2 regions of the Bradyrhizobium sp. USDA 326 genome follow, and region 1 is predicted to be linked to the other one. Evidence: predicted binding sites of a transcription regulator. Region 1 holds the regulator's gene; the other holds the start of a gene.

What was found. Region 1 encodes PhoB, which activates phosphate uptake and scavenging genes when phosphate is short. Its sites were predicted from a motif close to TGTCATNNANCTGTCAT; they were not measured.
Region 2: the regulator PhoB is predicted to act here: its motif matches at 11,570-11,586, upstream of ABIG06_RS13285 (DUF2794 domain-containing protein).

Annotation. Positions count from the first base shown of each region.
Region 1 is NZ_JBMGQA010000001.1:2,108,377-2,123,007, forward strand. It holds gene argF (ornithine carbamoyltransferase) at 15-950, opposite strand; gene ABIG06_RS10140 (aspartate aminotransferase family protein) at 950-2,158, opposite strand; gene ABIG06_RS10145 (GcrA family cell cycle regulator) at 2,617-3,129, shown strand; gene phoB (phosphate regulon transcriptional regulator PhoB) at 3,357-4,064, opposite strand; gene phoU (phosphate signaling complex protein PhoU) at 4,079-4,795, opposite strand; gene pstB (phosphate ABC transporter ATP-binding protein PstB) at 4,807-5,628, opposite strand; gene pstA (phosphate ABC transporter permease PstA) at 5,625-6,470, opposite strand; gene pstC (phosphate ABC transporter permease subunit PstC) at 6,475-7,464, opposite strand; gene pstS (phosphate ABC transporter substrate-binding protein PstS) at 7,623-8,636, opposite strand; gene ABIG06_RS10180 (ATP-binding protein) at 8,787-10,079, opposite strand; gene ABIG06_RS10185 (lysylphosphatidylglycerol synthase domain-containing protein) at 10,126-11,181, opposite strand; gene ABIG06_RS10190 (hypothetical protein) at 11,182-11,433, opposite strand; gene ABIG06_RS10195 (hypothetical protein) at 11,637-11,939, opposite strand; gene ABIG06_RS10200 (OmpA family protein) at 11,942-13,336, opposite strand; gene ABIG06_RS10205 (polysaccharide deacetylase family protein) at 13,501-14,559, shown strand.
Region 2 is NZ_JBMGQA010000001.1:2,774,951-2,789,581, reverse strand. It holds gene sucD (succinate--CoA ligase subunit alpha) at 1-114, opposite strand, end outside; gene ABIG06_RS13335 (DUF1579 family protein) at 149-628, opposite strand; gene sucC (ADP-forming succinate--CoA ligase subunit beta) at 633-1,829, opposite strand; gene mdh (malate dehydrogenase) at 2,049-3,017, opposite strand; gene zapE (cell division protein ZapE) at 3,259-4,446, opposite strand; gene thpR (RNA 2',3'-cyclic phosphodiesterase) at 4,626-5,162, opposite strand; gene ABIG06_RS13310 (arylesterase) at 5,337-5,972, opposite strand; gene ABIG06_RS13305 (ABC transporter ATP-binding protein) at 6,028-6,750, shown strand; gene ABIG06_RS13300 (ABC transporter permease) at 6,747-9,317, shown strand; gene ABIG06_RS13295 (Bax inhibitor-1/YccA family protein) at 9,587-10,378, shown strand; gene ABIG06_RS13290 (GNAT family N-acetyltransferase) at 10,594-11,124, shown strand; gene ABIG06_RS13285 (DUF2794 domain-containing protein) at 11,134-11,505, opposite strand; gene ABIG06_RS13280 (DUF1223 domain-containing protein) at 12,048-12,824, opposite strand; gene acnA (aconitate hydratase AcnA) at 13,058-14,631, opposite strand, start outside.

The DNA of each region.
Region 1 (14,631 bases):
ACCACACGCCCCCGCTATTTCACCGCGTCAAAGCACCAGGCCAAAATGCCCTTCTGCGCGTGCAGGCGGTTTTCGGCCTCGTCGAACACGACCGATTGCGGACCGTCGATCACCTCGTCGGTGACCTCCTCGCCGCGATGGGCTGGCAGGCAGTGCATGAACAGCGCATCGGGCTTGGCCAGCGACATGAGCTTGGCATTGACCTGGTAGGGCTTGAGCACGTTGTGGCGGTGCTCGCCCTCCTTGTCGCCCATCGACACCCAGGTGTCGGTGACGACGCAGTCGGCGCCGCGCACAGCGGCTTCCGGATCGGTGCCGAGCACGATCGGCGCACCTGACGTCTTGATCCAGTCGCGCATTGCCTTCTTCGGCGCGAGTTCAGGAGGTGTTGCGACGTTGAGCTGGAACTTGAAGCGCTCGGCGGCATGCGCCCAGGACGCCAGCACGTTGTTGTCATCGCCGGTCCAGGCCACCGTCTTGCCCTCGATCGGGCCGCGATGCTCCTCATAGGTCATGAGGTCGGCCATCACCTGGCAGGGATGCGACCGCCGGGTCAGGCCGTTGATGACAGGCACGGTCGCATAGGCCGCAAGCTCCAGCAGCGCCTCGTGATTGAGGATGCGGATCATGATCGCGTCGACATAGCGCGACAGCACCCGCGCGGTGTCGGCGATGGTCTCGCCGCGACCGAGCTGCATCTCGGCGCCCGTGAGCATGATGGGCTCGCCGCCAAGCTGGCGCATGGCGACATCGAACGACACCCGCGTCCGCGTCGAGGGCCGCTCGAAGATCATCGCCAGCGTCTTGCCTTCAAGCGGCCTGACCGGCTGGTGCGCCTTCTGCTTCGCCTTCATGGCCGATGAGGCGGCGAGCATGCTCTTGAGCTCCGACAGCGGCAGCTCGTTGATGTCCAAAAAGTGCTTTGGAGTCGTGTTGGGCGTCTTGCTCATCAGCTTGCCGCCCGCTTGGTCTGGCTGGAAGAGATTGCGGTGCAGGCGCGTTCGAGCCGCCCGACGCTGTCTTCGATCTCCGCCTCGGTAACGATCAAGGGTGGCAGGAAGCGCACGACATTGTCGCCGGCTCCGACGGTGAGCAATTTTTCGGCGCGCAGCGCCGCGACGAGATCGCCCGAGGGTACCACGGCCTTGATGCCGATCAGGAGGCCCTCGCCGCGCACCTCGCTGACGACTTCGGGATGGCGGTCGATCACGGAGGCGAGCTTCTGCTTCAGCAGCAGCGACATTTTCTGCACGTGACCGAAGAAGCCGGGTTTGAGCATGACGTCGAGAACGGCGTTCGCGGCCGAGATCGCGAGCGGATTGCCGCCGAAGGTCGAACCGTGCGAGCCCGGCCCCATGCCGCGCGCAGCGTCGGCGGTGGCGAGCACCGCGCCGATCGGGAAACCGCCACCGAGCGCCTTCGCCAGCGACATCACGTCGGGCACGACGCCGGTGCGCTTGTAGGCAAAGAGTTCACCGGTCCGGCCCATGCCAGTCTGCACCTCATCGAAGGCGAGCAATAGGCCGTGCTCATCGCAGAGCTCGCGCAGCGCCTTCAGGAAGGCGGGAGGCGCAGAACGAACGCCACCCTCGCCTTGGATCGGCTCGATGAGAATGCCGGCGGTATGCGGGCCGATCGCCTTCTTGACGGCTTCGAGGTCGCCATGCGGCACCTGGTCGAAGCCGTCCATCGGCGGGCCGAAGCCCTCGAGGTATTTTGCAGAACCGGTGGCGGCCAGCGTCGCCAGCGTGCGGCCATGGAAGGCGCCCTCGAAGGTGATCATGCGATAGCGTTCGGGACGCCCCTTGGAGAAGTGGTGGTGGCGCACCAGCTTGATCACACCTTCCAGCGCCTCGGCGCCGGAATTGCAGAAAAACACGAAGTCGGCAAAGCTTTCGTTGCACAAACGCGCCGCGAGCTTCTCGCCGTCCGGGCTCTGGAACAGGTTCGACATGTGCCAGAGCTTCGTCGCCTGCTCCTGCAACGCCTTGACCAACGTGGGATGGGCATGACCGAGCGCATTCACCGCCACGCCCGAGGTGAAATCGAGATAGCGATCCCCATTGGTCGCGATCAGCCAGCAGCCTTCGCCGCGCTCGAAACCGAGGTCGGCCCTGGCGAAAACGGGGAGCAAATGCGGCGCGGCGCTGTTAGTCATGACGTCACTTGAATGTTGCGGACGGTGTGATGCGTGCATTGCGCAACGCACCATTGACCGGCCCGGAAAACGAAACGTGCCGCCTTTTAAGGGCGGCACGTGGGGCTATCTTATGCTTGGCAAGACGGGTGTCAATGCCGCCTGGAAAGCCTCGCGAAATGCTAAATCCGTAGTCTTGCGGTGCCGATTTTGCGGGATTTTCACCACGGAACATGTGGACGCGAGTCGGCGGACTCTTGCGCGGGAGTCACGCCATATTGTAGCGTTTGGACTGTCAGATACGACATCTCGTGCAGCAGTTCTGATCCCAAGAGTCCTCATGTACCGGCGTAAACGTTCGGGCGTCTTGAGCGCGCCCGGCGAGCCTTAAGGGATTCTGACGGCACGGGTTTTTCAAGGCTTAGGCAATCGCTGCGAAGGCCCCAGGATGGCAGGCGCGCAGCGAGGGAAAGGGTGCAATGACGGTTTTGACCTGGTCCGATGATCGCGTCGAGCAGCTGAAAAAGCTTTGGGAGGCCGGACTTTCGGCCAGCCAGATCGCGGCGGAGCTCGGCAATGTGACCCGCAATGCCGTGATCGGCAAGGTGCACCGGCTCGGCTTGTCCGGCCGCGCCAAGAGCCCTTCATCGGCAGCGCCCCGGCCGCGCAAGGCCCGGCCTGCGCAGCACATGATGCGGGTGACCCGCCCCGTCGCCCGCGGCAACACCGCACTGGCGCAGGCCTTCGAGGTCGAGGTGGAGGCCGAACCCGTCACCTACGACAACGTGGTGCCGATGAGCCAGCGGCTGTCGCTGCTGGAATTGAACGAGGCGACGTGCCACTGGCCGGTCGGCGATCCCTCCAGCCCGGATTTCTTCTTCTGCGGCGGCAAGGCGCTCTCGGGCCTGCCCTACTGCGCCCAGCATTCGCGCGTGGCGTATCAGCCTGCAGCGGATCGGCGGCGCGCACCGGCGAAGCCGGGCACGCGGTGAGTTTGCGGATTTAGCTGACTGCAGCCGTCACACGCTGACGGCTCGGCTTACTCGGTGTCGTCCCCGCGGAGGCGGGGGATCAATAACCACAGGGCGCAGTGATTGCGCGAGATGGTCACTCCGAGTCTTCGCCAAACAAAGCCCTGTGATTATGGATCCCGGGCTCACGCTACGCGCGCCCCGGGGTGACGACCAAGATTGTTGCCGCGGCTCGCTAGTTCAGAGCTTTACGTCTGCTCCGCCTTCGCGAACCGATCGTCCAGCGCATAGCCGGCGCCACGGACGGTGCGGATCGGATCCTGCTCACGGCCGAGATTGAGCAGCTTGCGCAGGCGGCCGATGTGGACGTCGACAGTGCGCTCGTCGATGTAGATGTCGCGGCCCCAGACGCTGTCGAGCAGCTGCTCGCGCGAGAACACGCGGCCGGGATGCTCCAGGAAGAACTCCAGCAGGCGATATTCGGTCGGGCCGAGATCGATCGGCCGGCCCGAGCGCGCCACGCGGCGCTTGTCGCGATCGAGCTCGATGTCGCCGTAGGCGAGCACGGTGGCGAGCCGCTCGGGGCTGGCGCGCCTGAGCAGACCCTTCACGCGCGCGAGCAGCTCCGGCACCGAGAACGGCTTGACGATGTAATCGTCGGCACCGGTCGCAAGTCCCCGCACCCGCTCGCTCTCCTCGCCGCGCGCGGTGAGCATGATGATCGGCAGCTGCTTGGTTTCGGGACGGGTGCGCAGCCGCCGGCATAGCTCGATGCCCGACAGGCCCGGCAGCATCCAGTCGAGCACGATCAGATCGGGAATGTGCTCCTTGAGGCGGGTGTCGGCGTCATCGCCGCGCATCACCGTCTCGACGTCATAGCCGTCGCCTTCGAGGTTGTAGCGGAGAAGCTCGGTGAGAGCTTCCTCGTCCTCAACCACCATGATGCGTGCGCCCATGTTGTCGTCGCTCCTTAGGTATTCGGCACCGTCGTGGCGAAGGTCGTCATGTCGCCCTTCGGCCGCTTGTCGGTGATCGCCTGGCCTTCGATCATGTAGAACACGGTCTCGGCGATGTTGGTGGCGTGGTCACCGATCCGCTCGATGTTCTTGGCACAGAACATCAAATGGATGCAGAACGAGATGTTGCGCGGATCCTCCATCATGTAGGTCAGGAGTTCGCGGAACAGCGAGGTGCAGATGGCGTCGACTTCCTCGTCGCCTTTCCACACCGCCATCGCCGCCGGCAGATCGTGCGCGGCATAGGCGTCCAGCACCGACTTGACCTGCTGCTGCACGAGGTCGGTCATGTGCTCCAGGCCGCGGAACAGTTTCAGCGGATGGAAATCCGTCTCCAGCGCTGCGACGCGCTTGCCCATGTTCTTGGCGAGATCGCCGATGCGCTCGAGATCGGTCGCGACGCGCATGGCGCCGACGATCTCGCGCAGATCAACGGCCATCGGCTGGCGGCGGGCGATGGTGAGCACGGCGCGCTCCTCGATGCGCTTCTGCAGCATGTCGAGCTCGGCGTCGGTGGTGACGACGCGCTGACCGAGCGTGACGTCGCGGCGGATCAGCGCGTCGACGGAATCGACGATCATGCGCTCGGCGATCCCGCCCATCTCGGCGACCAGGCGGGTGAGCTCCTGCAGGTCGGTGTCGAAAGCCTTTGCGGTATGTTCAGAACCCATGTTCCGTCTCCTCAGCCGAACCGGCCGGTGATGTAATCCTGCGTGCGCCGGTCGCTCGGCGACGTGAAGATCTTGCTGGTGTCGTCGAACTCGATCAACTCGCCGAGATACATGAAGGCGGTCTTGTCGGAGACGCGGGCCGCCTGCTGCATGTTGTGGGTGACGATCGCGATCGTGTAGTTCTCCGACAATTCCTGGATCAGTTCCTCGACCTTGGCGGTCGAGATCGGATCGAGTGCCGAGCAGGGCTCGTCGAACAGGATCACCTCGGGCCGCACCGCGACGGTGCGGGCGATGCAGAGGCGCTGCTGCTGTCCGCCGGAGAGCGACAGGCCGGAGGCGTTGAGCTTGTCCTTGACCTCGTTCCACAGCGCGCCGCCGCGCAGCGCCTTTTCGACGCGATCATCCATCTCGGACTTCGAGATCTTCTCGTAGAGGCGGATGCCGAAGGCGATGTTCTCGTAGATCGTCATCGGGAACGGGGTCGGCTTCTGGAACACCATGCCGACCCGGGCGCGCAGCAGATTGAGGTCGAGCTTGGGGTCGAGCATGTTGGTGTGGTCGAGCAACAGCTGGCCGGTGGCGCGCTGGCCCGGGTAGAGGTCGTACATCCGGTTGAAGATACGCAGCAGGGTCGACTTGCCGCAGCCGGACGGGCCGATGAAGGCCGTGACGCGATTGGTGCCGAGCGCCAGATTGATGTTCTTCAGCGCATGGTGCTCACCATAGTAGAAGTTGAGGTTGCGCGCGGTGACCTTGGCAGGCGCCTCGGCCAGCGGCTGCGAGCCGGGATGAACGGTCGGCGCGCTTACGGAAACAGACATTTCACTCATTTTGCGGTCCTCTCGGCACCAAGGATGCGGGCGCCAATGTTCAGGGCAAGCACAGTCAGGGTGATCAGCAGCGCCCCGCTCCAGGCGAGTTGCTTCCAGTAGGCGTAGGGGCTCTGCACGAAGTTGTTGATGGTCACCGGCAGGTTGGCCATGGTCTTGTCCAGGCCGAGGCTGAAGAACTGGTTGGACAGCGCGGTGAACAGCAGCGGCGCGGTCTCGCCGGCGACGCGGGCAGTGGCGAGCAGCACACCGGTGATGAGGCCGGAGCGCGCCGCACGGTAGGCGATACGCTTGATCACCAGCGAGCGCGGCAGGCCGAGTGCGCTGGCGGCTTCACGCAGCGGGTTCGGCACCAGCAGCAGCATGTCCTCCGTGGTGCGCACCACGACCGGGATCACGATCACGGCGAGCGCCAGCGCGCCGGCGATGGCCGAGAAGCCTCGCATCGGCACCACGACCGCGCCGTAGATGAAGAGGCCGATGATGATCGAGGGCGCCGACAAGAGGATGTCGTTGATGAAGCGGATCACCGAGGTCAGCTTGTCGTTGCGGCCGTACTCGGCGAGATAGGTGCCGGCGAACAGGCCGAGCGGCGCGCCAATGCCGACGCCGATCACGGTCATGATCAGCGAGCCGACGATGGCGTTGCGCAGGCCGCCCTCGGTCGATCCGGGCGGCGGCGTGTCTGCGGTGAAGACCTGAAGGTTGAGCCCGGCCAGACCGTTGTAGAGCAGCGTGATCAGGATCAGCGCGAGCCAGGTGACGCCGAAGGCGGCGGCGGCGATGCAGAGCCCGCGGATGACGATGTCCCAGCGGCGGCGGCGTAAATAGATCGGGTTCATGGCTTCACTTCCCCGCCTTTGTTTCCAGGCGCATCAGCATCAGCCGCGCGGCTGCGAGCACGAAGAACGTCAGCACGAACAGGAGCAGGCCGAGCAGAATCAGGCCGGACTGGTGCAGACCGTCGCTCTCGGCGAACTCGGATGCGATCGCCGCCGAGATCGTGGTGCCCGGGGCGAAAATCGATGAAGAGATGCGGAACGAATTGCCGATGATGAAGGTCACCGCCATGGTCTCGCCGAGCGCGCGGCCCAGCGCCAGCATGACGCCGCCGATGATGCCGACGCGGGTGTAGGGGATCACCACGCTGCGCACGACCTCCCACGTGGTGCAGCCGACACCGTAGGCGGCTTCCTTCAGCACCGGCGGCACCGTCTTGAACACGTCGACCGAGATCGAGGTGATGAAGGGCAGCACCATGATGGCGAGGATCAGCGCGGCATTGAACAGGCTGAGATAGGACGGGGGACCTGCGAAGATTGCGCCGAGCACGGGCACGCCCTCGAACACCCGGATCATGAAGGGCTGGAAGGTGTTGGCCAGGAACGGGGCCAGCACGAAGAAGCCCCACATGCCGTAGATGATCGAGGGAATGCCGGCGAGCAGCTCGACCGCCATGCCGATCGGGCGGCGCAGCCATTGCGGACAGAGCTCGGTGAGGAAGATCGCAATCCCGAGTCCCACGGGAATGGCGATCAGCATCGCGATGAACGAAGTGACGAGCGTGCCGTACATCGGCCCGAGCGCGCCGAGCACGGGCGGATCGGCGGAAGGAGCCCAGCGCTGCGTCCACAGGAACGACAGGCCGTATTCCTTGATCGCCGGGAACGCGCCGACGATCAGCGAAATGATGATGCCGCCGAGGATCAGCAGCACCGAGATCGCGGAAAGCCGCGTGATCCAGTAGAAAGTGACGTCGCCGAGCTTGAACGCGCTCAAGGCCTTGGCGCGATCATACGGTCCGGCGTCGTCGATTGCATCGCTCTGAACGGCCATCTCTGCCACGCCGATCCCCTGTACCCGTTTATGTATACGCTTGTTTTGGTTCTGTGCCCCGGATGCGCTGGCCTATCCGGGGCCTGGTTCTTGTGGGTCCCGGCTCATCGGTGCAGCATTTCATGCTGCACCGCGTCCGGGACATGAGAGGAGAGCGCTCAGCTCTTGATCTCGGCAGCCCAGGTCTTCTCGATCTGCTGGACGACGCTGTCGGGCATCGGGATGTAATCGAGCTCCTCTGCCATCTTGCCGCCGTTCTTGAAGGCCCAGCGGAAGAACTTGATGGCTTCCTGCGAGGCCGCCTTGTCGGTGGCAGACTTGTGCATGAGGATGAAAGTCGCCGCGGTGATCGGCCAGGACTTGTCACCGGGCTGATCGGTCAGGATGACGTAGTAGCCCGGAGCCTTGGCCCAGTCGGCGTTGGAGGCGGCCGCCTGGAACGCCTCCACGGTCGGCTGCACCGTCTTGCCCGCCTTGTTGACGAGGCCGGCGTAGGTCAGCTTGTTCTGCTTGGCATAGGCGTACTCGACATAGCCGATCGAGTTCTTGGTCTGGCCGATGTTGCCCGACACACCCTCGTTGCCCTTGGCGCCGACGCCGACCGGCCACTCGACCGCGGTACCCTCACCGACCTTGCTCTTCCAGTCCGCGCTGACCTTGGAGAGGTAGTTGGTGAAGTTGAAGGTGGTGCCGGAACCGTCCGAGCGGCGGACCACGGTGATGGCTTCCGACGGCAGCTTCACGTTCGGATTGAGCTTCTTGATCGCGGCATCGTCCCACTTGGTGATCTTGCCGAGATAGATGGCGGCCAGGGTCTCGCCATCGAACACCAGCTCGCCGGGCTTCACGCCCTCGAGGTTGACGACGGGAACGATCGCGCCCATCACCATCGGCCACTGAGCGAGGCCGTCCTTCTCGAGCTGCTCGGCCTTGAGCGGCGCGTCGGTGGCGCCGAAGGTCACGGTCTTGGCCTGGATCTGCTTGATGCCGCCGCCGGAGCCGATCGACTGGTAGTTCAGACCGTTGCCGGTCTCCTTCTTGTAGGCGTCAGCCCACTTGGAATAGATCGGGAACGGGAACGTCGCGCCGGCGCCGGTGATATCGGCGGCGAAGGCCGCCGTCGTCGTTGCGGCGACCAAGCCCGCAGCAACCATAGTTTTGATGAAATTCATGCTGGTCTCCATACAGGGGGAACGAAGCGCCATCCGCGCCCGATCGCGCTCCCCGCGCCGCTCGTTTAGGGGCGGTCGGCTGTGCTTTTACGAAGGTTTCGTGACGGCTGGATGACACCGACAAGCAACTGAAATTGCTTGAATTTCAGGTCACGCCGAAGTCTTCGCCTGGGGAAAACAGGCGGTGAAAGTGGCGCCCTGTTTGGGCACGCTTTCGATCAGAAGGCGGCCGCGATGGCGGTTAAGAATATGTTTCACCAGCGATAATCCGAGGCCGGTGCCGCCTTGCGAGCGGCTGTCGCCCACGTCCACCCGGTAGAAGCGCTCGGTCAGCCGCGGCAGGTGCTCCGGAGCGATGCCGGGGCCGAAATCGCGGACCAAGACCCGGATTTCCTGAGTTCCATCAGCGGCGATGCCTGATGTCAGCGACACAATGACGCGTCCGCCGGAGGCGCCGTATTTGAGCGCGTTCTCGATCAGGTTCTCGAACAAGCGCAGCAGTTCCTCGCGGTCGCCCGCGATCATCACCGGCGGCTCCGGCAGATCGATCTCCACCTCGACCTGGCGCTCGCGCGCCAGCGGCTCGAGCCCGTCGGCGACCTGGCGGATGATCGGTATGAGGTCGACCAGGGTGTCGGGCCGGACATGGGCCGACAGCTCGACCCGCGACAGCGACAGCAAATCGTCGATCAGGCGCGCCATGCGCGTAGCCTGGTTGTGCATGATACCGAGGAAGCGTTCGCGCGCCCTGGGATCGTCCTTGGCCTGGCCCTGCAGCGTGTCGATGAAGCCCGACAGCGCGGCCAGTGGCGTACGCAGCTCGTGGCTGGCATTGGCGACGAAGTCGGCGCGCATCTCCTCGACCCGGCGCAGCGGCGTCTGGTCGTGGAAGGTCATCAGCATGCATTTGTCGGCGCCGCCGAAGCTGGTCGGCACCGGCACCGGCGTGATCATCAGCTCCATCCAGCGATCGACCGGAACATGGTCGAGATAGGTCGCGCGCCGCGGCTCGGTGGTGGCGATCGCCTCGCGCAGCGCCGTGATGATCTCCGGCGAGCGCAGCGCGAACTGGGCGAGCTCGTTCCTGCGCAGCGCCGGCGCGAGCTGGGCGGCCGCGGCGTTGAGGTGGATGACGCGGCCGGCGCGGTCGAGCAGCACCGCCGGATCCGGCATGCCGGCGACCACCGCAGCCACCGCCGCGCTCTCGACCGGGTTGATGCGCCTGACGTCGTCGCGCGAAGCGGCGCGATCATGCAGCCGCCAGGGGATCAGGGCAGCCGCGGCGATGCAGAGGAACACGATCGCGGCGTGCAGCGCCGACAGTTCGCCAAGGGAGGCCACGACGGACAGCGCCAGCGCCGCGGCAATCAGGATGACGGTCGAGTGCCGGAGCCGGTCGGACCAGGGCTGGGCGGGGGGAGAAGATGGAGCGTCGATCGCCATCGGGACGGGCTTCTCCTGGGGATTGTCCTAAGGACTCTGGCACCGGTCAGGCGCCGCCGTCGCTGCGCTCTCTCACGTAGGCGGCTTCACGCACCGGGCCGGGATCCAGCTTGAGCGCCGCCTGTTGCAAGCGCTTCGATCGCGCGCCGATGATAACTTCGCGAAGCGTCAGCAAGATTACAGATAAGACGAAAGGAGACAGATAATAGAGGACGCGGAACAGCAGCATGCCACCCAGAAGCTCCTCCCGATCCATCTGCCAGAGACCGACCAGCATGGCGGCGTCGAACACGCCGAGCCCCCCCGGGGAATGGCTGGCGAAGCCGAGCAGGGTGGCCGAGACGAAGATCACCGCAACCACGACGAAGCCGACATGGGGCTCGTCCGGCACCAGGACATACATCGCCAGCGCGCAGAAGCCGAGATCGACGATGCCGATCGCGATCTGAAGCAGCGTCAGCGGGCCGCCCGGCAGCACCACGGTCCAGGGGCCGCGGCCGACCACCCGCGGCTGGGTCCAGACCCAGACCACGTAGCCGACCAGCGCCACGATGATCATCAGCGCCAGCGTCCGGTTCAGCCAGGGCGGAAGCTGGTCGATCGAGGCGGCGGCCTCCGGGTGATAGGCGATGCCGAGGCCGAGCACGGCGGCATTGCCCAGCCAGAAAGTCAGGCCGGCGAGAAAGCAGATTTTTGCGACGTCGATCGCGTTCAGCCCATAGGCCGAATAGATGCGGTAGCGCACCGCACCGCCGGTGAAGACGCTGGCGCCGACATTGTGGCCGATGGAATAGCTGGTGAAGGCCGCGAGCGCGTTGATGCGATAAGGCACATGGGCATGGCCGATCGCGCGCGTGGCGAAGAGGTCGTAGAAGGTCAGGGTGAAATAACCCGCAGCGACGAACAGCGCCGCCATCGCAATCTGACTCGGCTCGGTGCTCTTGATCGCCTCGAGGACCTCGTTGAAATCGATGCCTCGCAGCATGTGGTAGAGCACATAGCAAGCGATACCGATGACCGCGATGCTGATCACAACTCCAAGCTTATGCAGGACTTGCTTCTGGCGCAGAAACGACATCGCCCTGCGTATGGCTTCCAGCATCTAGACCTCGAACAACACTTCGGCGGCCAGGGTGGCCGGTGGACAGGCGGACGGCGCACAGGCAATCAACGAATCCTCGCCGCCGGCTCCGGCATCGCGGATGCCCCCTGCCCCTCCACTAGCGCGTTTTCGGGCAGAGTGGAATTCGCCAATTCGAACAAAAACACGTGCGTTCAATATTTTAGGCAGGGTTGCGGCTCCTGATGCACGATTTGGCGCTTTCGGCGGCAAGGGCTCGACGCGAATCTCCATGGCAATCCTGCGCAGACGCCATGAAGTTTTGATGATTTCGGCCGCACAATGTTCCGTCACGCCTTAAGCCGACGTCAATCTATGGGGCAGGCCTGCCTGTTGAAAGAGGGCGATCGAAGCGGCCAGTTGACGGGGTGCTGACGCGCCGAAAGGCCGCGGCGGACGCGCGCACCCCGTACCTTCGGTGAGGGGGCACGGCAACATCACAGAGCGGCTGGAGGTGCGGTGCGCGAGACCACGCGATCGCGCAACCACGCACCGATGGTGCAGCCGACGAGGTAGCAGGCGAACATGATCAGGCCGAGATCGAGCCAGTAGCCGAAGCGGCCGGGGACCACATGGGCGAGCGAGACCGCCACCAGCGCAGCGGCGAGCGCGGCGAGCCAGCGCGCCATCACCTTCGAGGTGCCGTTGCCGCGCTGGACCACCGAGATCCAGCCCATGCAGAAGCCCAGCAGCAGCGAGCCGATCAGCCAGCCCAGATGGAACGAGACGAGATAGGGCATCGTCACCTCACCAGAAATTCGATGCGGCGGTTCTGCGCCTTGCCTTCGTCGGTGTCGTTGCCGGCGACGGGCTGCGTGCTGCCATGACCGACCGCGGTGAAGCGGCTGGCGGGCAGGCCGGCCTTGACGAGGTAGTCGATCACCGTCTGCGCGCGCTTTTCCGAGAGAGCCTGATTGAAGTTGTCCTCGCCGTCGGCGTCGGTATGCCCGGCGACCTCGATATTGGTGGTGGGGCAGCGCAGCGCCGTCTCGATGAGACGATCGAGGATGCCGGCGGAGTCAGGATCGATGTCGGCCCGCTTGGCCGTGAAGCGGATCTTGCCCTTGGTCAGGAGCTCCGAGAACAATTGCTGGCACACGGTGCCATCGACGGGGCCCGCCGCGGGCTTTACCGTGATCTCCGGCTTGTACTGCCAGCTTTTCGGGAAGTCCTTGCCGAGGCCTGCGCGGATGTCATTGGCGGCACCCTCGTACAGCGCATCGCCCGACAGCTTCACCTCGCGGTCGGAGACGACGAGCGTACCGGTCGACAGCCGCGACAGCGCGCCAAGCGCTGCGACCACGACCGGACTGAAGGAGCCGGGTGCTCCGATGCTGGCCTTGAGATTGTCAACGACCTTCTCGGTGAAGAACTTTCGCGAGGCACTGGTGGCGATCGCCGCATGGACATTGTTGTCGGGAACATAGCCGGTCAGCGTCACCGTCGCGGCCACCGGATCCTTGTAAGCCTGGAAGATGTAGGGCGGCGCCTTGATCTCGTTGGCGGCAATAGAAAAACCCTCAGGCAGGTTCTTGAGCGCGGCCGCGATCGCCTCCCGGCCGCCGAGCTCGCGCGCCATGCCCGACAGATTGACCTTGGTGTCCGTTATCGTGATCTTGCCGTCCTTGAGCTTGCCGATCTGATCCAGCAACAGCATCGCAGCAGCCTCGAACCGCGGCGGCGCGCCGCGCGCCAGCCCCATCTGGTCGGCCACCTCGACACCCCCGACCTCCTTGCGGGCGGCCTCGGTCAGCCGGCCCTTCATCGAGGGCAGGGGCGCCGAGCCTGACAGCGTCACCCGCACGACGTCGCGCTCGGCGGTCCAGACGAAGGGCTTGGCCTCAGGAACAAGGCGGGTCCGGTCGTCGACCAGCCGCACTCCGGGGACGGTCTCGACCGCCACCACGGCGTCGCGGCGCCCGGCCTCGGAGAAGGCGTCCGCAGCCAGGCTGACGTCGCGGCCGTCGACCACGATCCGTGTCTTGTCCAGAACGGTATCCTTCAGCGCAGCCGAGCTGCGCGCCGACAGATCGGCCTCGACCGGTAAGGTGTTATTCCAGGCCGCAAATCCCCACATGACGGCCAGGGGGATCAGCCCTAGCCACCATTTGCTGGCCCACCTGAAAAGCTTCTGCATTCGACGACCCGAACTCTGGAAACGGAGACAAAACAAACCCTTGGCAGGCTGTCAAACCGGAAATGCTGCCGTTCCAAAGGCCCCGCCTGGACAATCGGAATAACTTTTTCTTCAAGGGTTCTTCCGTAAGTTGAGCGCGGAATGCCAGAGTCCCCCAGCCGTTCATGAAACAACTGCGTAACAACGTCATCCGCGCCGGGCTGGGAGCACTCTATTTCAGCGGAGCGCACCACCTGTTGCGCCCACTTTTGTCGGGCGTCGGCGCCATTTTCATGCTGCACCACGTGCGGCCCGCCCGTGAGGGCGCGTTCCAGCCGAACCGGCATCTCGAAGTCACACCCGAATTCCTGCGCGCAACGCTGCGCCATTTGCGCTCGCGCGACATCGACATCGTCAGCATGGACGAGCTGCATGAGCGGCTGGTGCAGGGCCGCTTCGACCGGCGCTTCGCCGCCTTCACCCTCGACGACGGCTATCGCGACAATCTCGACTATGCTCTGCCGGTGCTGCGCGAATTTGACGCGCCCTTGGCGGTCTATGTCGCGAGCGACTTTGCCGAGGGCACCGGACGATTGTGGTGGACGGCGCTGGAGGCCGTGATCGCCAAGGCCGAGCAGGTCGATGTCAGAATCGGCAATTCCGCGCTGCGGCTCGATGCGACGACGCCTGCCGCCAAGCAGGCGGCGTTCGACCGCCTGCACGAATGGCTGCGTGCGCTGCCGGGCGAGCACGACCTCAAGCGCGAGATCGAAGCGCTCTGCACGACATACGACGTCGACATGGACGCGCTGTGCCGCAGCCTGTGCCTGTCCTGGGCCGAGGTGAAGACATTTGCCGCCGACCCGCTGGTCACGATCGGCGCGCATAGCGTCAGCCATTGCAACCTCGCCAAGCAGGCGGAAGACATCGCCGCGCAGGAGATGGCCGCCAGCCGCGCGCGGATCGAGCAGGTGCTGGAGCACCCCGTGTTGCACCTCGCCTATCCCTATGGCGATCGCGACGCCGCGGGGATGCGCGAATTCGCCCTTGCCGCATCCGCCGGCTTCAAGACCGCGGTGACGACACGGCCCGGCATGTTGTTCGCGGAGAATGCCGGTCACATGACCGCGCTGCCCCGCGTTTCGCTCAATGGCAACTATCAGGACGCGCGCATCCTGCCGGTGCTGACCTCGGGCGCAGCGACCGCGATGTGGAACGGCTTTCGCCGGATCGCGGCGGCGTAGGCGCTCCTATCCCTACCGTCATCCCCCCGTTCGCGGGGACGACACCGAATTGGTTGGGCCGCTATCGCGCCT
Region 2 (14,631 bases), 670 kb from region 1:
GCCGCCGACCATCTCGGTGCCGTAGGCGATCGCGGCCTCGGAATGGAAGGTGCCGTTCTTGCCGGTGAAGCCCTGGCAGATGACCTTGGTGTTCTTGTCGATCAGGATGGACATGAGGTCTGCTTTCGCGAAACTAACGAGTGAGAGGTCAGTGGATGCGGCGGTAGACGCCGGTGAGCACGTCGGCCCAGCCCTCCGCGTCCGGCGAGAACTGGATCTTCAACGCGTAGGAATCGTCGTCGATGATCTCGTAGACGTGGCGCGCATTGCCGCGGAGCGAGCCGCGCACCAGCGTCAGGGTCTTGCCGACCCACCCGCCCGAAGCGGGCGAGGGCGGCGTGTAGCCGAGCGAATCGTACCAGAACAATTTGTAGGTACGGTCGTCACGATCGTAGGTGAAGACGCCGTGGGTGGCGAAGACCTGCTTGCCGTCGCGCATCTGAACCGAGTCCTGGATCAGGTAGAACCCGTTCAGATCCATGCGCGCGACGACGCGCGAAGTGGCCGGCCCGCCTGCAGTCCAGCGCGACGGGAAGACCATCTCTTCGCCATTCCATTCGCCGGCGAACGCGGCGAGACGCGCGTGCTCGGCAAGCGGGGATGATGCGGCGAGATGGTCCTGGGCCATGGCCTTAGCCTCCCTTGACGGCCTTCACGATCTTCTGCGCGGCGTCGTCGAGATTGTCGGCCGGCACCACGTTCAGTCCGGATTCACGGATGATCTTCTTGCCGAGCTCGACATTGGTGCCTTCGAGGCGGACCACCAGCGGCACGCTCAGACCGACCTCGCGAACGGCGGCGGTGACGCCCTCGGCGATCACGTCGCACTTCATGATGCCGCCGAAGATGTTGACCAGGATGCCCTTCACGTTGGGATCGGCGGTGATGATCTTGAAGGCGGCCGCGACCTTCTCCTTGCTGGCGCTGCCGCCGACGTCGAGGAAGTTGGCCGGCGCCATGCCGTAGAGCTTGATGATGTCCATCGTCGCCATGGCGAGGCCGGCGCCGTTGACCATGCAGCCGATATTGCCGTCCAGCGTGACGTAGTTGAGGTCGTACTTCGACGCCTCGATCTCCTTGGCGTCTTCCTCCGTCTCGTCGCGCAGCGCGACCACTTCGGGATGACGGAACAGCGCGTTGTCGTCGAACGAGACCTTGGCGTCGAGCACGCGGAGCTGGCCCTGCTTGGTCACGACCAGCGGGTTGATCTCCAGCATCGACATGTCCTTGGCGACGAAGGCGGCGTAGAGCTGCGCAGTGAGTTTCTCGGCCTGCTTGGCGAGGTCGCCGGAGAGGTTCAGCGCCTTCGCAACCGTGCGGCCATGATGACCCATGACGCCGGTGGCGGGATCGACCGAGAAGGTCACGATCTTCTCGGGCGTGTTGTGCGCGACGTCCTCGATGTTGACGCCGCCCTCGGTCGAGACGACGAAGGAGACGCGCGAGGTCTCGCGGTCGACCAGGATCGAGAGATAGAACTCCTTGTCGATGTCGGAGCCGTCCTCGATGTAGAGGCGGTTGACCTGCTTGCCGGCCGGGCCCGTCTGCACGGTCACCAGCGTCGCACCCAGCATCTGCTTGGCGAATTCGGCGACTTCGGCGGCCGACTTGGCGATGCGGACGCCGCCCTTGTCGCCGGCAGAGGCTTCCTTGAACTTGCCCTTGCCGCGGCCGCCGGCATGGATCTGGCTCTTCACCACCCAGACCGGACCAGGGAGCGCCTTGGCGGCGGCTTCCGCGTCGGCGGGCTTGAGGACCGGGACGCCCTTGGAGATCGGCACGCCGAACTCACCCAGCAGCGCTTTGGCCTGATATTCATGGATATTCATATGGTCGCTCCCTGAACCCGCGGGCGGTGACCCCATGGGCCCACCTCAGTCTTGTGGCTGGCATACCATATACCACAGGAACTGCAACCCGGATTCTATGACATCGAGATCTGGACTGCGCCGGAACCCGCCAAGCCTTAGACAAGTCAGTCAGCCGGGCTCCGGAAGTGAAACCGCCGAAGACCAGGTTTCGATCTTCGGCGGGGTATTGCTTGCGCCTTAGCGGCCGAGAAGATCGGGTGCGATCTTCTTGCAGGCGTCGACCAGGCCCTGCACCGCGCCGACCGACTTGTCGAAGGCCTCACGGTCCTTGCCGGCGAGCTCGATCTCGACCACGCGCTCGACACCCTTGGAGCCGATCACCACGGGCACGCCGACATACATGTCCTTCACGCTGTACTCGCCGTTGAGATAGGCGGCGCAGGGCAGCACGCGCTTCTTGTCCTTCAAATAGCTCTCGGCCATCGCGATCGCGGACGCGGCCGGGGCATAGAAGGCCGAGCCGGTCTTGAGCAGGTTGACGATCTCGGCGCCGCCGTTGCGGGTACGGTCGACGATCTCGTCGAGGCGCGCCTGCGAGGTCCAGCCCATCTTGACGAGGTCGGGCAGCGGGATGCCGGCGACGGTGGAGTACTTCACCAGCGGCACCATGGTGTCGCCATGGCCGCCGAGCACGAAGGCGGTGACGTCCTCGACCGAGACGTTGAACTCGTCGGCCAGGAAGTAGCGGAAGCGGGCCGAATCCAGCACGCCGGCCATGCCGACGACCTTCTTGTGCGGCAGGCCGCTCGCCTTCTGCAGCGCCCAGACCATGGCGTCGAGCGGGTTGGTGATGCAGATGACGAAGGCGTCGGGCGCGTATTTCTTGATGCCGGCGCCGACCTGCTCCATGACCTTGAGGTTGATCGAGAGGAGGTCGTCACGGCTCATGCCGGGCTTGCGCGGCACGCCGGCGGTGACGATGCAGACCTTGGCGTTGTCGAGCGCCTCGTAGGAGTTCGCGCCGCTGTAGTGCGCGTCGAAGCCGTCGACCGGCGAGGACTGCGCGATGTCGAGCGCCTTGCCCTGCGGCACGCCCTCGGCGATGTCGAACATCACCACGTCGCCCAGCTCTTTCAGGCCGATGAGATGAGCCAGCGTTCCGCCGATCTGGCCGGAGCCAATCAAAGCAATCTTGTCGCGCGCCATGTGAACCTGTCCTTTAGACACGTAAGGAGGGGAAAACTGAGACGGGTGGTTATCCCTTTCGCCTCCCCCGTTCAAGTCGCCGAATGCCCAATTGTCGGGCTTGGCGCGATAGCAGCCATACAGGTCCGTCATTCCGGGGCGTGCGAAGCACGGGCCCGGAATCCATCGGGCGGCAGAGTTCGTGGCGCGATGGGTAGCTCGCGACTTTCGTCGCGCCCCGGAATGACGGCGGGGATAGGACTTAAGTCTCCACCAGGCCCTTGGTCGAGCCGCTCGCGGTGGAATCCTTGCGGCCGTGAGGCAACGCCAGATAGGTTTCCGAGCCCATTTCGATCAGGCGCGAGGCGGTTCGCTTGAACTCCATGGCCTCGGTGCCCTCGGTAGCGAGGTAGAGCGAGATCGGATTGGCGTCGGCCGAGGCCATCAGCTTCACGGCGTTGTCATAGAGCGCGTCGATCAGCGTGATGAAACGCTTGGCGGCGTTGCGCTGGGAGATGTCCATCACTGGAATATGGTCGACCAGGATGGTGTGATAGTCGTGCGCCAGCCTGAGATAGTCGGATGCGCCGAGCGGCTTCTCGCAGAGGTCGGCGAACGCGAACCGCGCCACGCCATGGGCCGAGCACGGCACGTGCAGGATGCGTCCCTTGATCGAGATGTCGCGCGAGCGGCCTTTGGCGCCGCCCGACATCCGCTTCCAGGCGCGGTCGAGCGCGGCGTCCGCATCGCCATCCGCCGGCGTCAGCCACATCGGCACGCCCTGAAGTTTCTCCAGCCGGAAGTCGGTGCGCGCGTCGAGCCGCGCGACGTCCATGTGGTCGGTGATCTGCTTGATGAAGGGCAGGAACAGCGAGCGATTCAGGCCACTCTTGTAGAGATCCTCGGGCGCGACGTTGGAGGTCGCGACCACCACGGTGCCGAGCTCGAACAGCTTGGCGAACAGGCGTCCCAGGATCATCGCGTCCGCGATGTCGGTGACGTGGAATTCGTCGAAGCAGAGCAGCCAGCTCTCCTCGAAGATCGCGTTCGCGGTCAGCGCGATGACGTCGCCGTCCGCGATCTCGCCGCGCGCGATGCTCTGGCGATAGTCGTAGATGCGCTCGTGCACATCCGCCATGAACTCGTGGAAATGCGCGCGGCGCTTATGCTCGACGGCAGAGTGCTGAAAGAACAGATCCATCAGCATGGTCTTGCCGCGGCCGACCTCGCCATGGATGTAGAGCCCGCGCGGCGCCTCGTCCTTGTCATTGCTGCTGAACAGGCGGGCGAGCAGGCCCTGCTTGCGCTGCGGCTTGTAAGTGGCGAGTCGCTGGTCGAGCGCCGTATAGGCCTCGGCGACCTCGGCCTGCGCGGCATCGGGCTCGATCGCGCCGGAGGCGATCTGGGCCTGGTAGGCTTCGCTGAAGGGGGAACCGGGGGTCGAGAGCATGGCCCTTTACCGCCAGAGACCGGCGGAAATTGCAAGCCGTGAATTGAGGTCAGGGGTATGCGCTTTCGTAGCCCGGACGCGCTGCAGCGGGCTTGCGCTGCTGCGCAGAGTCGGGACCCACCACTTTGTTCATCTCGGAGCGCTGGGCCCCGGCTCCACGGCCGGGGCGCGAGAGCGAGCTACGCACACAGCTCGTAGGCATCCTCGACGACATACGGACCGCCGCCGGTCGACGCCCGCGACGAGAACAGCACGAAGCGCTCCGCCATGAATGCCTTGCTCGGGAAGTAGCCACGCAGCGAGAGATAATCGGCAACGTCGCGGTCGGAGGCGTCGTGCAGCCGGGCCAGCGTGACGTGCGGGATGAATTTGCGTCCCTCCGGGTCGAGACCGATCCGCTGCATCAACCGTTCGAGCTCGGCCTGCAACTCCATCAGCGGCTTGCTCGGCGCGATGGTGGCGACCACCGCGCGCGGCTTGCGGCCGCCGAAGCTGGTGAGCCCCTGCACCTTGACCTCGAACGGCTTGCGGTCGACGCGAAACAGCATCGAGGCGATCTCGTTGGCGGAAACGCCGTCGATGTCGCCGATGAAGCGCAAGGTGACGTGATAATTTTCGGGATCAATCCAGCGGGCGCCGGGGAGGCCACCCCTCAAGTTGGAAAGCGAGTGGCTGATCTCGGCCGGAATTTCCAGACCCGTGAACAAACGCGGCATCGTTTCGCACTCCCGATGCTTGGGTATGATCCTTGGGAAAGACCATATCCAAATTTTAGAGCCGGTGACGAATCACCGGTACCCTGATTCCTATCGCAGTTGTGTGACTCTGCGAAGCATCGCGCGGGCCACCCCGGGAAAACCCTGGGAATTAGGGTTAGCGCTGCCTGCATTTCAACGCTGTTGCTCAGCTATCGTGCCAAGGAATGCCTCCACTGTGGGCAGGATGTTGGCGACGACGATGTCGATGCCGGCCGCAGTCGGATGAATGCCGTCGGCCTGATTGAGCTTGGCGTCGGCCGCAACGCCCTCGAGGAAGAACGGGTAGAGGGGCACATTCATCTTTTTCGCCAGATCCGGATAAATCGAATTGAAGCGCGCGGCATAGTCGGCGCCGTAATTCGGCGGCGCCAGCATGCCGCAGAGCATCACCGCGATGTTGCGCGCCTTGAGCCGCTGGACGATGTCGGTCAGCGCGGCGCGCGTCAGGTCGGGATCGATGCCGCGCAACGCGTCATTGGCGCCGAGCTCGACGATGACGCCGTCAGTTCCATCGGGCACCGACCAATCGAGCCGGTCGCGGCCGCCGGAGGAGGTGTCGCCGGACACCCCCGCATTGATCATGTCGACCCCTATGCCTTTGGCTTGCAAGACTTTTTTGAGCTTTTGGGGAAACGCCTCCTGGGCCGGGAGGCCGAGGCCGGCGCTGAGGGAATCGCCGAGAACGACAAGCTTGATCGGCCTTGTCGCCTGTGCCCAAGCGGGGGGCGCGATCGTCATCAAAGCGAGCATCAACACGGCTATGTGCATGAACAATCCGTAACGCCTCTCGACCGCGCTGTCGGAGTTGCCATATGACCGGACCATGGATACTCGCATCGAACCCTCATCGCTCGCCGCTACCGCCGCGGACACCATCGCCATTTCCAACGTCAATCTCTCATTGGGCACGGGCGCGGCACGCGTTCACATCCTCAAGGATATCAGCATGCGGGTCGCCTCGGGCGAGACGATCGGCCTGATCGGCCCGTCAGGCTCGGGCAAATCCACGCTGCTGATGGTCATGGCGGGGCTGGAGCGTCCTGATAGCGGAGAGGTGGTGGTTTCAGGCACGCCTTTCAATGCCCTTGACGAGGACGCGCTGGCCCGCTTCCGCGGCCGCCAGGTCGGCATCGTCTTCCAGTCCTTCCATCTGATTCCGACCATGACGGCGTTGGAGAACGTCGCCGTGCCGCTCGAGCTTGCCGGCAATCCCGATGCTGCGCGGCGCGCGGCGCAGGAGCTGCAATCGGTCGGGCTCGGCGACCGCCAGCATCACTATCCGGCGCAGCTCTCCGGCGGCGAGCAGCAGCGCGTTGCGCTCGCGCGCGCGCTGGCGCCGGATCCCGCGATCCTCGTCGCCGACGAGCCGACCGGCAATCTCGACGAGACAACCGGAAAACAGATCGTCGATCTCCTGTTCAGCAAGCACGCCGAGCGCGGCATGACCCTGGTGCTGGTCACGCACGATTCCTCGCTCGCGCATCGCTGCGATCGCGTCATCCGCCTGCGCTCGGGGCGCATCGACACGCAGTCTGCGCCGGCATGAGCGCGACCGTCGAACCGTTCGCGAAGCCCAATGGCATCGCGTTGTCGCTGCGCTACGCCCTGCGCGAATTGCGCGGGGGCCTGCGCGGCTTCTATGTCTTCATCGCCTGCATCGCGCTCGGCGTGATGGCGATCGCCGGCGTCGGCTCGGTGTCCGCGAGCCTGAGCGATGGGCTCGCGCGCGAGGGCCGCACGCTGCTCGGCGGCGACGTCTCCTTCGTGCTGTTCCAGCGCGAGGCCAAGCCTGAAGAGGTCGCCTTCCTGCGCTCGCGCGGCACGCTGTCGACGGCGGCGACGTTGCGCGGCATGGCGCGCGCGGCTGACGGCAAGCTGGCGCTGGTCGAGATGAAGGCGGTCGACGACACCTATCCGATGCTGGGACGGCTGACGCTGGCGCCGCCCCTGCCGATGTCCGACCTGCTCGCCGAGCGTGACGGCGCGTTCGGCGCCGCTGCCGATCCGACGTTGCTGGCGCGGCTCTCGTTGAGGACCGGCGACCGCGTCACCATCGGCGCGGCGACCTTCCAGATCCGCTCTACGGTCGAAGCCGAGCCCGACAAGCTCGCCGGCGGCATCGGCTTCGGGCCACGCTTCCTGATCAGCGAGACGGCCTTGCGCGCCACCGGCCTGATCCAGCCCGGCAGCCTGGTGCGCTGGGTCTACCGGGTCAAGCTGCCCGATACCGCAAACAACGAGCGCGCCACCGAAGCCTTCATCGCGGACGCCCGCAACGCCGCGCCGCAGGCCGGCTGGGAGATCCGCAGCCGCTCCAATGCCTCGCCGCAGCTCGAGCGCAACATCAACCGCTTCACGCAGTTCCTGACCCTGGTCGGCCTCGCGGCGCTGCTGGTCGGCGGCGTCGGCGTCGCCAATGCCGTGAAGAGCCATATCGACCGCCGGCTCGAGGTGATCGCGGCTCTCAAGGCCGTCGGCGCGACCGGGCGCGACGTCTTCGGCATCTATCTTGCGCAGGTCATTCTGCTCGCGGGCATCGGCTCGGTGATCGGCCTCGTGCTCGGCGCCGCGATGCCCTTCGCGATCGTTGGGCTGTTCGGCAAGCTGCTCCCGCTGCCGGTGGTGCCGGCCGTGCATGCCGACGAGCTCGCGCTGTCCTTCGTCTACGGCCTCTTGACCGCGCTGGCTTTCGGCCTGTGGCCGCTCGGCCGCGTGCACGACGTGCCGGTGGCCGCGCTGTTCCGCGACACCATCAGCTCGGAATGGCACCGGCCGCGCGCGGGCTATCTCCTGTTCATGGGGCTCGTGATCGCCCTGCTCATCGCGGTCGTGATCGGCCTCGCCTTCGACAAGCGCATCGCCGCGGTGTTCGTCGCCTCCTCGGTCGTCGTGTTCGTTTTGCTGCGCGGCATCGCCGCCCTGCTGATGGCAGGCGCGCGGCGGCTGCCGCGGACGCGGCTGCCGATGCTGCGGCTGGCGATCGCCAACATCCACCGGCCGGGCGCGCTGACGCCCTCGGTCGTGCTGTCGCTGGGGCTCGGGCTGGCCGTGCTCGTCACCATCACCCAGATCGACGGCAATTTGCGCCGGCAGTTCCTCGCAGCTCTGCCCGATCAGGCGCCATCCTTTTTCTTCATCGACATCCCGAGCGCGCAAGCCGAGCAGTTCGACCTCTATCTGCGCCAGATCGCTCCCGGCGCGAAGGTCGAGGACGTGCCGATGCTGCGCGGGCGCATCGTCGCCGCGCGCGGCGTTCGCGCCGAGGAACTCAAGCCGACGACCGATTCCGAATGGGTGCTGCAGAGCGACCGCGGCCTGACCTACACCGGCGAGCTGCCGAAAGGTTCCAAGGTGGTCGAGGGCGAATGGTGGAGCCCCGATTATTCCGGACCGCCGCTGGTCTCGATGGAGAAGAAGATCGCCGAAGGGCTCGGCCTCAAGCTCGGCGACGAGATCGTGGTCAACGTGCTCGGCCGCGACATCCCGGCGAGAATCGGCAATCTGCGCACCATCGACTGGCAAGGGCTCGGCATCAACTTCGTCCTGGTCTTCTCGCCGAACGCCTTCAAGGGCGCCCCGCATACCCATATCGCAACGCTGACCGAGGCCGGCGGCAATGCCGCGGGCGACGGCAAGATCATCAAGCAGGTGGCCGACGCCTATCCGATGGTGACGAGCGTACGCGTGCGCGAGGTGATGGAGACGGTCGGCTCCGTGGTGACCAACCTGGCGCTGGCGATCCGCGGCGCCAGTGCCGTCACCCTGATCTCGGCGATCCTGGTGCTCGGCGGGGCGCTCGCAGCCGGCCACCGCCACCGGGTCTATGATGCGGTGATCCTGAAGACCCTGGGCGCGACGCGGCTGCGGCTGCTGGGCGCCTATGCCCTCGAATACCTGCTGATCGGGCTCGCGACCGCGGTGTTCGGCGTGATCGCCGGCAGCATCGCGGCCTGGATGATCGTGACGCGGCTGATGACGCTCAGCTTCGTCTGGCAGGCCGGCAGCGCAGCCGGCGTGGTCGCGGCCGCGCTGGTCGTCACGGTCGGGCTCGGCCTCGCCGGCACGCTGCTGGCGCTGAACAAAAAGCCCGCGACGGTGTTGCGGAATTTGTGACAAAATGTAGCGGGTCGCCGCACGGGAGCGGAATTGCACGATTCCTGCTATTAACCACGACTGCTCGTCTGGATTGTGGGTGAGGGCGACATTCGGCCGCGCGTGGACGGTTGCAGCGAATGTGTTAGTTTCCCACATATCGAATGGGTTCGGAGTCCCGATTGTTAGCCAAAATTTAGTCGGCTGGCATCGGTATCCGAGATAGAATTTGACGAACCGGCGGCATGGCGACCCTCATGCCGGACCGGCCAACCAGCGGGATTTCGACCATGTCGGACCTAGACCGTAACTACGCTTCTCCTTTCGGCAGGGCCGCCGGGCGCGTTGACGCCGCGACGGTCGATGCCGGCCTGCGCGCCTACATGCTGCGCATCTACAACTACATGACCATTGGCCTGGCCATCACTGGCCTTGCCGCCCTCGGCGTCTACATGGCCGCCGTGACCGACGTTCCGACCCCGGAAGCGGTCCGCGTCGGCAAGCTGTTCCTGACGCCGTTCGGCTACGCCATGTTCGTCAGCCCCCTGAAGTGGCTGTTCATGCTCGCGCCGCTCGCGATGGTGTTCGTGATCTCGGCGGGCATCAACCGTCTCGCCCCCTCGACCGCCCAGATCCTGTTCTGGGTGTTCTCGGCGCTGATGGGCATCTCGCTGTCGTCGATCTTCCTGGTGTTCACGCACACCTCGATCGTGCGGGTGTTCTTCATCACCGCGGCGACCTTCGGTGCGCTGAGCCTCTACGGCTACACCACCAAGCGTGACCTGACCGGGATGGGCTCGTTCCTGTTCATGGGCCTGATCGGCATCGTCCTCGCCAGCCTGGTGAACCTGTTCCTGGCCAGCTCGATGCTGCAGTTCATCGTGTCGGTGGTCGGCGTGCTGGTGTTCTCGGGCCTCACCGCCTGGGACACCCAGCGGCTGAAGAACGACTACATCTACGGCTACGCCTCGGCCGGCGGTGACATCGCAGAGCGTGCGGCCATCACGGGCGCGCTGTCGCTGTACCTGAACTTCATCAACCTGTTCACGCTGCTGCTGCAGCTGCTCGGCCAGCGCGAGTAAGCGCAACGACGAGAGAGAACGGACACGAACCCCGGCCGAAAGGCCGGGGTTTTTGTTTGGGTCCGTGATCCCCTCCCCGTCATTGCGAGCGCAGCGAAGCAATCCAGAGTCCCTCCGCGGATGCATTTCTGGATTGCTTCGCTGCGCTCGCAATGACGGGGGTGGAGGCGGCGGAGCCCCTTCCGGCAGCCGCGGGAAGGCTTTAATCTTCCCCCATGTCCGCACCCGAAATCAGGCCCACCACAGAGGCCGACCTTCCCGCCATCACCGCCATCTACCAGCAGGCCGTCCGCGAGGGCACGGCGACGTTCGAGCTGGAGCCGCCCGACCTCGCCGAGATGACGCGTCGCTACCGCACGCTGATCGACGGCGGCTATCCCTATCTCGTCGCCATGCTCGACGGCAGGATCGCCGGCTATGCCTATGCCGGCGCCTACCGGCCGCGGCCGGCCTATCGCTTCACGGTGGAGAACTCGATCTATCTCGATCCCTCCTTCCACCGCCGCGGTGTCGGCTCAAAGCTGCTGGAACGGCTGATCACCGAATGCGAGGCGCGCGGCTTCCGCCAGATGATCGCCGTGATCGGCGACTCCGCCAATGCCGGATCGATCGGCGTGCACACCAGGGCCGGCTTCAAGATGATCGGCACACATCCCAATGTCGGGCTGAAATTCGGCCGCTGGCTGGACACGGTGATGATGCAGCGCGACCTCGGCGAGGGTGCAAGCACGGTGCCGGAGAAGTAGGGCAGGTCGTCACACCACCGCCAGCTTCCGATCGATCACCAGCAACACCCGTTCCAGCTCGTGGCCGCGGCGCAGGATCAGCCCGGTCGCCGAGATCACGCTGTACATGCCCTGCTTGCGCGCGAGCCGCGGGTCCTTCTCGATGCGATAGATCGGCACTTCCGAGGCGCGGCGATAGACCGAGAACACGGCGCGGTCCTTCAGGAAGTCGATGGCGTAGTCGCGCCACTCGCCGTCGGCGACCATGCGGCCGTAGAGATTGAGGATCCGGTGCAGCTCGAGCCGGTTGAACGTCACCCGGTTCGGCTGCGCATTCGCAGCGGCGGGGCGCGCCGCCGCGCGCTGCTCGCTCGGATCGGCATCCTCCGACATCAGGCTCATGGGAAGCGCCTCCTCATCGCAAGACATGAACGCGTCGGCGAAGACCGTCCGCGGAGCCGCGCTCATGACAATTGCATGATTGCGCCAACCGTTCCGCGCCGCAAGGGGCTCAACCCATCGAATCGGCTGCGAGGCGGGACACACGCAAGGGTGGAACTCTGTCGCGGCAAACCGTCACGGGATCGTTAGCAGGAATCATAGTATCGCCGCTTTTCCGCCCACCGCCTGCCGCCCTGCACTGCGATAAAGAATCCTGTGCGTTGACCCGGTCCTTTCGGTTCCGGATTCCTCAGCCCCCAGCCCCCCGGGGTCGAACAGGATCGGGTCTGTACGCACGGCAAGGAGGGCCAACGCAAGTTGGTCCTTTTTTGTTTGTGTCGGGATGTGTCCGGCACGTTGTCATTCCGGGGCACGCGAAGCGCGAACTTTGGTCCGCAATTGCGCACCTGAGAATCCCATCTACCATCACACAAGCTGAGAAATGGATTCCGGGTTCGCGCCAACAGGCGCGCCCCGGAACAGCAGAGTGCGACGCTAGAAAATCAATGCAGCGACGTATAAGCCGCGCCCAGCATCGGGCCGGGCTTCTCCCGGCTGCCATCCTGGACATAGACCACCGCGCCGTCGACGCCATCGCGCGTGAGGTTCTCGATCGGCACCGACCAGCTTTCCGGACGGCCGGTCCAATCGCCGACCTTGAGCAGGTTGCGCACCACGTTGTGATAGGTGACCTGCTGTCCGCGATTCTCGCCGCGGGTGATCGCGATCGGCACCGACTTGGCGATCGAGCAGATCCAGACCTCGCCGTGCGAGACCGCAGGCTCCTTGCTTGCGGCCACCGAGACGTTGATGTGCTTGCCCGACAGAGACATCGTCACCGGCACGGTCATCACGCCACTGCCCTTGTCGGTCTTGCCGATCGCATTCTCGATGCCGGCGCGATCGCTGCCGATGACATGCGTGGAGCCGTTGACGACGGCCTGCGGCGTGTAGACCTCGCGATCGCCGCGCATGCGCGAATAGGCACGCTGCCGTGCCGAGAAGCGCGAGTCCGCCAGCGTGTCTTTCCAGCCGAGATAGTCCCAATAATCGATCGGCATGCTCAACGCGATGATCGACGGGTCTTTCGAGAGATCGCCGATAATCTGGTCGGCGGGCGGGCAGGACGAGCAGCCCTGCGAGGTAAACAATTCAACAACGGCGCGGGGATCAGCGTGAGCGGGACGCATGACGGCGATGATCGCGCAGATGCCGAAAGCTCCCGACCAGAGGGCACTGGACCAGCGCGAAATCAGATGAGAAGCCGTCATTGTCGTCATGTCGAACGCCGCACACCATTGCTCGTGGGAAGGGGAATCTTATCGCCGGATGGTCACCGTAGTCTTACGGGGCGCGGTACGTTCATCCGTCCAGGCAACCGTCCAAGGGACGGTCTTCCGCCGGGCGGGCCCATCTGAAGCGTACCGCAAACGCGCGAAGGCGGCCTTTGATAGGCCGCCTTCGTTTAGGCTTCTACTCACTTCGCAGTGAGCCATCGTTCACAAATCCGCGCTTACGCCGCGAGCTTGCGCAGCACGTAATGCAGGATGCCGCCGTTGCGGTAGTAGTCGAGCTCGTCCAGCGTATCGATGCGGCAGAGCAGCGAAACGCGCTGCAGCGAACCGTCGCCGGAGACGATCTCCGCGGTCAGCTTCTGGCGCGGCTTGAGGTCGCCGACGAGGCCGCGCAGCGTCACCTTCTCGTCGCCCTTCAGGCCCAGAGACGACCAGGAGGTGCCTTCCTCGAAAGTCAGCGGCAGCACGCCCATGCCGACCAGGTTGGAACGGTGGATGCGCTCGAAGCTCTGGCAGATCACGGCGCGCACGCCGAGCAGGCGCGTGCCCTTCGCGGCCCAGTCGCGCGAGGAGCCGTTGCCGTATTCGGCGCCGGCAAATACCACCAGCGGCACCTTCTCTTCCTGGTACTTCATCGCGGCGTCGTAGATCGACATCTGCTCGCCGTCGGGCCAGTGCTTGGTGAGGCCGCCTTCCGGAATGTTGCCGTCGGCGCCCTTCAGCATGAAGTTCTTGATGCGGATGTTGGCGAAGGTGCCGCGCATCATCACTTCATGGTTGCCGCGGCGCGTGCCGTACTGATTGAAGTCGGCCGGACGCACCTGGTGCTCGCTGAGATATTTGCCAGCGGGCGAGGTGAGCTTGATCGAGCCGGCCGGCGAGATATGGTCGGTGGTGATCTTGTCGCCGAACATGGCGAGGATGCGCGCCTCGACGATGTCGGTGACCGGCTCCGGCTCCTTCTGCATGCCTTCGAAATAGGGCGGGTTCTGCACATAGGTCGAAGACATGTTCCAGCGATAGGTCTCGCTCTCGACCGTCTTGATCTTGCGCCAGTTGGTGTCGCCCTTGAACACGTCGGCATACTTCTTCTTGAAGATCGACGCGGTCACGAACTTCTTCATGAAGGCGTTGATTTCCTTCGTCGTCGGCCAGATGTCCTTCAGATACACCGGCTTGCCGTCCTTGCCTTCGCCGAGCGGCTCGGTGGCGAGGTTCTTGGTGACGCTGCCGGCGAGCGCATAGGCGACGACCAGCGGCGGCGAAGCCAGATAGTTCGCCTGCACGTCCGGCGAGACGCGGCCTTCGAAGTTGCGGTTGCCTGAGAGCACGGCGGCCGCGACGATGCCGTTGTCGTTGATCGACTTCGAGATCTCCTCCGGCAGCGGACCGGAATTGCCGATGCAGGTGGTGCAGCCGAAGCCGACCAGGTTGAAGCCGACCTTGTCGAGATAGGGCTGGAGACCGGAATTGGCGAGATATTCCGCGACCACCTGGCTGCCGGGAGCGAGCGAGGTCTTCACCCACGGCTTGGCCTTGAGGCCCTTCGCAGCGGCGTTACGCGCGAGCAGGCCGGCACCGATCAAGACGCTCGGGTTCGAGGTGTTGGTGCAGGAGGTGATCGCGGCGATCACGACGTCGCCGTGACCGAGATCGAAGTTCTTGCCTTCGACGGCGAAGCGCTTCGCCGGCTCCTCGGCCTTCTTGTACTCGCTGGCGAGCGCGAGCGAGAAGCCGTCCGCGACGGTGGGCAGCGCGATGCGGCCTTCGGGCCGCTTCGGGCCGGCCAATG